DNA from 3 places in the Arhodomonas sp. AD133 genome. Region 2 is predicted to be linked to each of the others. Evidence: predicted binding sites of a transcription regulator. Region 2 holds the regulator's gene; each other region holds the start of a gene.
The links. The regulator sigma-54, encoded in region 2, starts transcription at its own class of promoters, with help from an activator protein. The targets are predictions, from matches to a motif close to TGGCANGNTNCNTGCTT.

Region 1 (2,242 bases), on a different contig from region 2:
CAGGGCGGCACCCTGTTTCTCGACGAAGTGGCGGATCTGCCGGCACACATGCAGGTCAAACTGCTCCGCGCCATCCAGGAAAAGGCCGTACGCCCTGTGGGCAGCGCCCGCGAGGAAACCATCGACGTCCGCATCCTCTCTGCCACACACCATGACCTGGGCGAGCTCGTGGATGAGGGCCGATTCCGGCAGGACCTCTACTACCGCATCAACGTCATCCGGCTCCGCGCCCCGAGCCTGCGCGAACGCCCCGACGACATTCCACTTCTCGTGGATCACGTACTCGAGCGCTTCAGCGACAACGGCGCGCCAAAGGTCCGCCTCACCCCCGACGCCGTGCGAACACTGCAGTGCTACCGCTTCCCCGGCAACGTGCGCGAGCTGGAGAACGTCCTGGAGCGCGCGCTGACGCTAAGCGATGGCCCGGAAATCACCGCCGAGGATCTCCAACTGCCTGCCGAAGGCATGATGACCGCCCCCGCCGGCCCCGCCACCCCGGAGCCGTCGGAGGACTTCGAGCTCGAGAGCTACATGGACGACATCGAGCGCAATGTCATCAATCGAGCGCTGGAGAAGGCGGGGAACAACAAGACTGCGGCCGCGCAACTTCTGGGCATCAGCTTTCGGGCATTGCGTTACCGGTTGAAAAAGCTCGGACTGGAGTAACGCCGCCCAGTCAGCCCGATCACCGAGTACTGATGCGCGAAAACGAATCCACCGCGGACTCAATGGGCGACAGACGAAGGCCGTACCTTCCGAGCAAGGCCAGCCAACCAGGACTGGCCGCGCCAATCACCCGACACGCTCAACCGCTGGCGGGCCGTTACCTACAGGCCGCCTTCCTCTCGCACTCAACGGCCTGCCAATAAACGTCACCCACACGACGCGCCCGGTGACCACTCTTGTCAATTGCTTCCCCAAACGGTTGCTAGCAAACAATCCCCGTCGCTCGGAGAGCGACAACAATACGTCGTAAGTCAGGGAGTTACGGACCAAGGCTTGCCTCACCGATAACGTGCGCAGAGGTGGCACGCAACCTGCATTCTATTGAGTGAGGGGTGAGTGGGGGTCCGAAGGACGCTTCGATCTCAGCCCGCCGGGCACCGCGACGCGCTCGTGGCCCGAAATGCTTCGAAGCAAGTTGAACGCAAAGGGAGTTCACTAATGAAGAAAGTGCAGCAAGGTCTACAGCGGGGTTTTACCCTCATCGAGCTGATGATCGTTGTGGCGATCATCGGCATTCTCGCTGCCTTCGCCATTCCGGCGTATCAGGACTACATGGTCGGTGCGCAGGTCGGTGAAGGCCCGAGCCTGGTCTCAAGCGCCAAGACCGCTTATGGTAACTTCATAAGTGAACATGGCCGTCTTCCGTCGCCTTCCGGTTCGAGCGCTAATGCGTCTCTGGGAATGTCGCAGCCAACCAGCATCCAGGGTCAATATGTTTCCCAGGTCATGGCAAATAGCGACGGGACCATTACCGTGACGTACGGCAATGAGGCCAACGCCTCGATCGCTGGCAACACCTTGGTATTCCACGTGGCGGTCGACGCATGGCCGCCGACCACCAACGTGGCGTGGGTATGCGGTGATTCAGGTGCCCCGAACGGGACCCAGACTAATGTTGCAGCTGTGGGCCGCACCAGCACTGTCCAGGACCGGTATCTGCCGTCGTCCTGCTACTAAGCTAGCCTGACCAGCATCGGCAAGAAGCCCCGCCCTGCGGGGCTTTTTTGATCCCGGAACAAGGGGAATAATTGCAGCATGTATCTGCGTTCACGCACAGCGACGGCCCTGCTCCTCGGCCTCGTGCTCGCAGCCGTTGCATTGGCCTACTGGCCCGGAATGTCGGGCGGCTTCGTGTTCGACGATTTCCCCAACCTGGTGAACAACAAGCGAACGCAGATCGATGAACTCGAATGGACGCAATTGAAGCAGGCGGCGCTGGCGAGCGACTCCAGCATCTTCCGCCGCCCTCTTGCGATGCTGAGCCTGTCCTTGCAACGCTACTTCACAGGCCTGGACCCGTTCCCCATGAAGGCGGCGAATCTTTCACTTCATCTGGGGAACACGCTGCTCGTCTTCCTGCTGCTCAGCGGGCTGTTGCGAACGGCCTCAATACGCTGGGGAGAGCGCCACATAGTCCGGCCCACCACTCTGGCTCTCTTGGTGGCAGCCGGCTGGGGCCTCGCCCCAATCAACCTAACCGGGGTGCTGTTCGTCATTCAGCGCATGGAAAGCCTGG
Region 2 (2,242 bases):
TAGCATTGCTGCGATGTTCATGATGCCCCGGGCCCCGGATTGCCGTTACCAGTCTTCGTATTCGTAAAAGACCAGGTAACCAAAGCATAGGCGACACGCTGGGGCAGCGGGAGCATCCGTGCGCCGGGGCGCTTGCCCGCGTGTCGTCGGTTATTCGCCGGCGCGGGCTTCCTGTCCGCGCCGCGTCAGCTCATTCCTCGAGCGCCTGACTCACCGGACCTTCGGTACGACGATGATCGCTGCGCTTTTCCTTGTGTTTGACCACCTGGCGGTCGAGCTTATCCGTCAGCGCGTCGATCGCCGCGTACATGTCTTCGTCGGTCGCGTCGGCGAACAGCCGCGCGCCGCTGACCACGATCGTCGCCTCAGCCTTCTGGGTCAGCTTCTCCACGGTCAGGATCACGTGCGCGTCAACGACGTTGTCGAAGTGGCGCTCGAGTTTGTCGAACTTGTCATTGACGTAGTCGCGCAGCGAATTGGTGACCTCGACATGATGTCCGGTGATGTCGATCTGCATGCTACCTCCTTAGGCTCTCAGGCGAGCCTCTTTCGCTCCGTGGACGAGGCGATGGACATGGCCTCGCGGTATTTCGCCACCGTTCGGCGGGCGACGTTGATGCCTTCTTCGCGGAGGATGCTGGCGATGCGGCTGTCACTGAGAGGCCGTGTGGCGTCCTCCGCGGCGATGAGGCGTCGGATGCGCGCGCGGATGGCAGTCGCCGAGCATTCACCGCCGTCGGCGGTCTGCACATGGGAAGAGAAGAAATACTTGAATTCGAACGTCCCGCGCGGCGTGTGCATGTATTTCTGGTTGGTGATGCGCGAGATGGTCGACTCGTGCATCTCCACGGCCTCCGCGACCTCGCGCAGGACAAGGGGCTGCATCGCCTCGTCGCCGCGTTCCAGAAAACCGTGCTGATGGTCGACGATGAATCGGGCGACCCGCAGGAGCGTGTCGTTGCGCGAATGCAGACTCTTGATCAGCCAGCGCGCTTCCTGGAGGTGCTCGCGCATCATGCTGTTCTCGCGGCTGCGGTCGGCACGGCGCACGAGCGCGGCGTACTCGGGATTGACGCGAATGCGTGGAAAGGCGTCCGGGTTGATCTCCACGTGCCAGCGTCCGTCGAGTCGGCGCACGAACACGTCCGGGATCACGTACTCCGTGTTCTGGGGACCGTAACGCAGGCCCGGATGCGGGTCGAGCGTCTGAATGAGGTTGATGATCGCCTGCAACGCCTCGCCGTTGATACGCATGCGGCGCTTGAGTTGCGCATACTGCCGGCCGACGAGCAGGTCGAGATAGCGGTCGATGAGGGTGCGTGCCTCTTCGAGCCACGGTGTGTCCGCCGGTAGCTGCGCGAGTTGCAGCAGCAGACATTCCCCCGGGTCCCGGGCGGCAACACCCACCGGGTCGAAATGCTGTACGCGGGTAAGCACTGTCGTCAGCTCCTCGGGGGCGACTTCCCAGTCCGCCGGCATGGCGGCGAGCAGGTCGTCCACGGTGCTGTCCAGGTACCCGTCGTCGCGCACGGCGTCGATAACGGTCTCGGCGATGGCCAGATCGCGGCTGCTCAGGCCGGCCAGTTGCGCCTGCCAGGTGAGATAGTTGCGCAGGGTCTCGGCGCCGTCCGCCTGTCGGGCAATCGGATCGTTGTCCTCGCGCTCGGGGTCGCCGCGGCTCCAGGTGGTGGTGCCGTCATAGATGTCGTCCCAGCCGCTGTCCACGGGGAGCTCGTCGTTGAGGCGCTCACTGCCGTCATCGCCGGTGGTCTCGGCGGGTTCGGAGGATTCGTGAGCGGCATCCTCGTCGGTGTAGCTGTCGTTCAGCGCCTCTTCCGTCGTGGACGTGTCATGCTCGTCGGCGGTCTCGAGCATGAGGTTGGAATCGAGCGCCTGCTGGATCTCGGCACGCAACTCCAGAGTGGGCAGCTGGAGCAGGCGAATCGCCTGCTGGAGCTGCGGTGTCATGGTCAGTTGCTGGCCGAGCCGGAGCTGGAGAGATTGTTTCATGTCAGTTCCGTCGGATTCCCCACGGGCGAGGGCCCGTCGACGTGTCGCGGACACGCCGCGCCGGCCCTTCGGGTTGGGTCGGACATCCGCCCAGGCCGCGTTGCCCGTTGTTCATTTGGGACCAACCAAACTTCACTCCCCGCGCCCCTGATCCCCGATACGAGCGATTCGGGGCTGCGTAAGCTTGTTGTATCCGCATTCACACTGCGGCCCATCCAAGCGCTGAACGAAT
Region 3 (2,242 bases), on a different contig from region 2:
GGCAGATCCGCCGGGGCGAGGTTGATGGTGATCCGTCGTGCGGGAAAATCGAATCCGCTGGTGACCAGCGCGCTGCGCACCCGGTCGCGGGCTTCCTTCACGGCGGTTTCGGGCAGACCGACGATGGACAGTGACGGCAGTCCCCCGGCGAGATGCACTTCGACGGCCACTGACGGGGCTTCCACACCCACCGCCGCGCGGCCGTGAACAACGGCGAGCGACACGGTTCCCTCCTTTGGGCACCGCCGGCGGCGATGCTTCCCTGAGTGCTACAGGGCGCCTCTCCCGGCGCCCCTGAACGTCGGGACTAGTCGACCGGCTGCGGCGGCTGACTCTCGCTGTGGCCGGCTTCGAGTGCCGCCACGCGCTGCTCCAGTGCCTCCAGCCGGGCACGCGTGCGGGCGAGCACCTTCGCCTGGGCGTCGAATTCTTCCCGCGTGACCAGATCCATTCGCGAGAAGGCCGACTGCAACGCAGTGCGCGCGTTCTTCTCGATTTCCTGCTGGAACTCGCGCACCCCGCCGGGCAGATGCTCGCTGACGCGTCGCGCGAGATCGTCGAGTTGCTTGGGATCGAGCATCGGGCGTCCTCCCTGTGGGTTGTCTTCATTCTACGTCGTTACGAGTCCGCGTGGCGAATGCACCAATTGCGCGCGCGCCGCCGCGGGCGATTGCACCGAATCGGTGCGGGTGTGTCCTGGCCCCAATCATGGGGGTTTCCGTTAACTATTTGAGTTTCATGAACAAATCAGAGATGGCACGCGGGGTGCTTAGAGGGAGTCAGGTTGGGCGCTGTGCCGGAATGTCCCGGCCGATCAGGGAGATTTAGACGATGAAACTGCTCACCGCGATTATCAAACCTTTCCGCCTCGACGATGTGCGCGAGGCTCTTTCGGAGATCGGCGTACGGGGTATCACCGTGACCGAGGTCAAGGGCTTCGGCCGGCAGAAGGGTCACACCGAGCTCTACCGCGGCGCCGAGTACGTCGTGGACTTTCTGCCCAAGATGAAGCTCGAGGTGGCGCTCGACGACGCGCTCGTGGAGCAGGCCGTCGAGGCCATAGCCCGCGCGGCGAACACCGGCAAGATCGGTGACGGAAAGATCTTCGTCACGGAGCTCGCCGAGGTCATGCGCATCCGTACCGGCGAGACGGGCGTGGACGCGCTGTAACCGTGAGGCGTTCGCCGATTATTCCAGTGAATGAGGGAGGCAGGTTCCCATGGACCGTGTAGTCGAACTGGCCTACGCGCTGGACACCTTTTATTTCCTGGTGTCCGGCGCGTTGGTGATGTGGATGGCGGCGGGCTTCGCCATGCTCGAGGCGGGGCTGGTGCGCGCCAAGAATACCGCCGAGATTCTGACCAAGAACGTCGCGCTCTATGCCATCGCCTGCGTGATGTATCTGCTCTGTGGCTATCAGATCATGTACGGAGAGGCGGTCAACGCCTTCATCCCGGGCTTCGGCTCGCTGATCGGTGCCGATCACACGGCGCAGTCGGTGCTCGCCAGTGATGGTGGCATCTATTATTCCACGCTGTCCGATTTCTTCTTCCAGGTGGTGTTCGTCGCCACGGCCATGTCCATCGTCTCCGGTGCGGTGGCCGAGCGCATGAGGCTCTGGGCGTTCCTTGCCTTCGCCGTGATCATGACCGGTTTCATCTACCCGGTGCAGGGTTACTGGAAGTGGGGCGGCGGTTTCCTCGACCAGCTCGGCTTTCAGGACTTCGCCGGTTCCGGCGTCGTGCACATGGCCGGGGCGGCCGCCGCGCTCGCCGGTGTGCTGCTGCTCGGCGCGCGCAAGGGCAAGTACGGACCCAAGGGCGAGGTCCGTGCCATCCCCGGTGCCAACCTGCCGTTGGCGACCCTGGGCACGTTCATCCTGTGGCTCGGGTGGTTCGGCTTCAACGGCGGCTCGGAGCTCAAGGTCTCCAACGTGGCCGAGGCCAACGCCGTCGCCCAGGTGTTCGTCAACACCAACATGGCGGCAGCCGGCGGTGTGATCGCCGCGCTCGCCACCGCCCGTCTCGCTTTCGGCAAGGCGGATCTCACCATGGCGCTCAACGGTGCGCTCGCCGGCCTCGTGGCGATCACCGCCGAACCGCTCACCCCCGCCCCGCTGCTCGCCACGATCATCGGCGCAATCGGCGGCGTGCTGGTGGTGTTCTCCATCGTCGCCCTCGACAAGCTCAAGATCGACGATCCGGTGGGCGCCATCTCGGTGCACGGCGTGGTCGGAATCTGG

Region 1: a site for sigma-54 is predicted at 1,027-1,043, ahead of ACPEES_RS11840 (pilin). Genes of this name have one in related genera too.
Region 3: a site for sigma-54 is predicted at 755-771, ahead of ACPEES_RS13495 (P-II family nitrogen regulator). Genes of this name have one in related genera too.

What each region holds. Positions count from the first base shown of each region.
Region 1 is NZ_JBNAZM010000017.1:83,460-85,701, forward strand. It holds gene ACPEES_RS11835 (sigma-54-dependent transcriptional regulator) at 1-666, shown strand, start outside; gene ACPEES_RS11840 (pilin) at 1,165-1,683, shown strand; gene ACPEES_RS11845 (tetratricopeptide repeat protein) at 1,762-2,242, shown strand, end outside.
Region 2 is NZ_JBNAZM010000034.1:2,875-5,116, forward strand. It holds gene ptsN (PTS IIA-like nitrogen regulatory protein PtsN) at 1-21, opposite strand, end outside; gene hpf (ribosome hibernation-promoting factor, HPF/YfiA family) at 191-517, opposite strand; gene ACPEES_RS16400 (RNA polymerase factor sigma-54) at 535-2,010, opposite strand.
Region 3 is NZ_JBNAZM010000023.1:4,591-6,832, forward strand. It holds gene ACPEES_RS13485 (YifB family Mg chelatase-like AAA ATPase) at 1-224, opposite strand, end outside; gene ubiK (ubiquinone biosynthesis accessory factor UbiK) at 308-580, opposite strand; gene ACPEES_RS13495 (P-II family nitrogen regulator) at 832-1,170, shown strand; gene ACPEES_RS13500 (ammonium transporter) at 1,220-2,242, shown strand, end outside.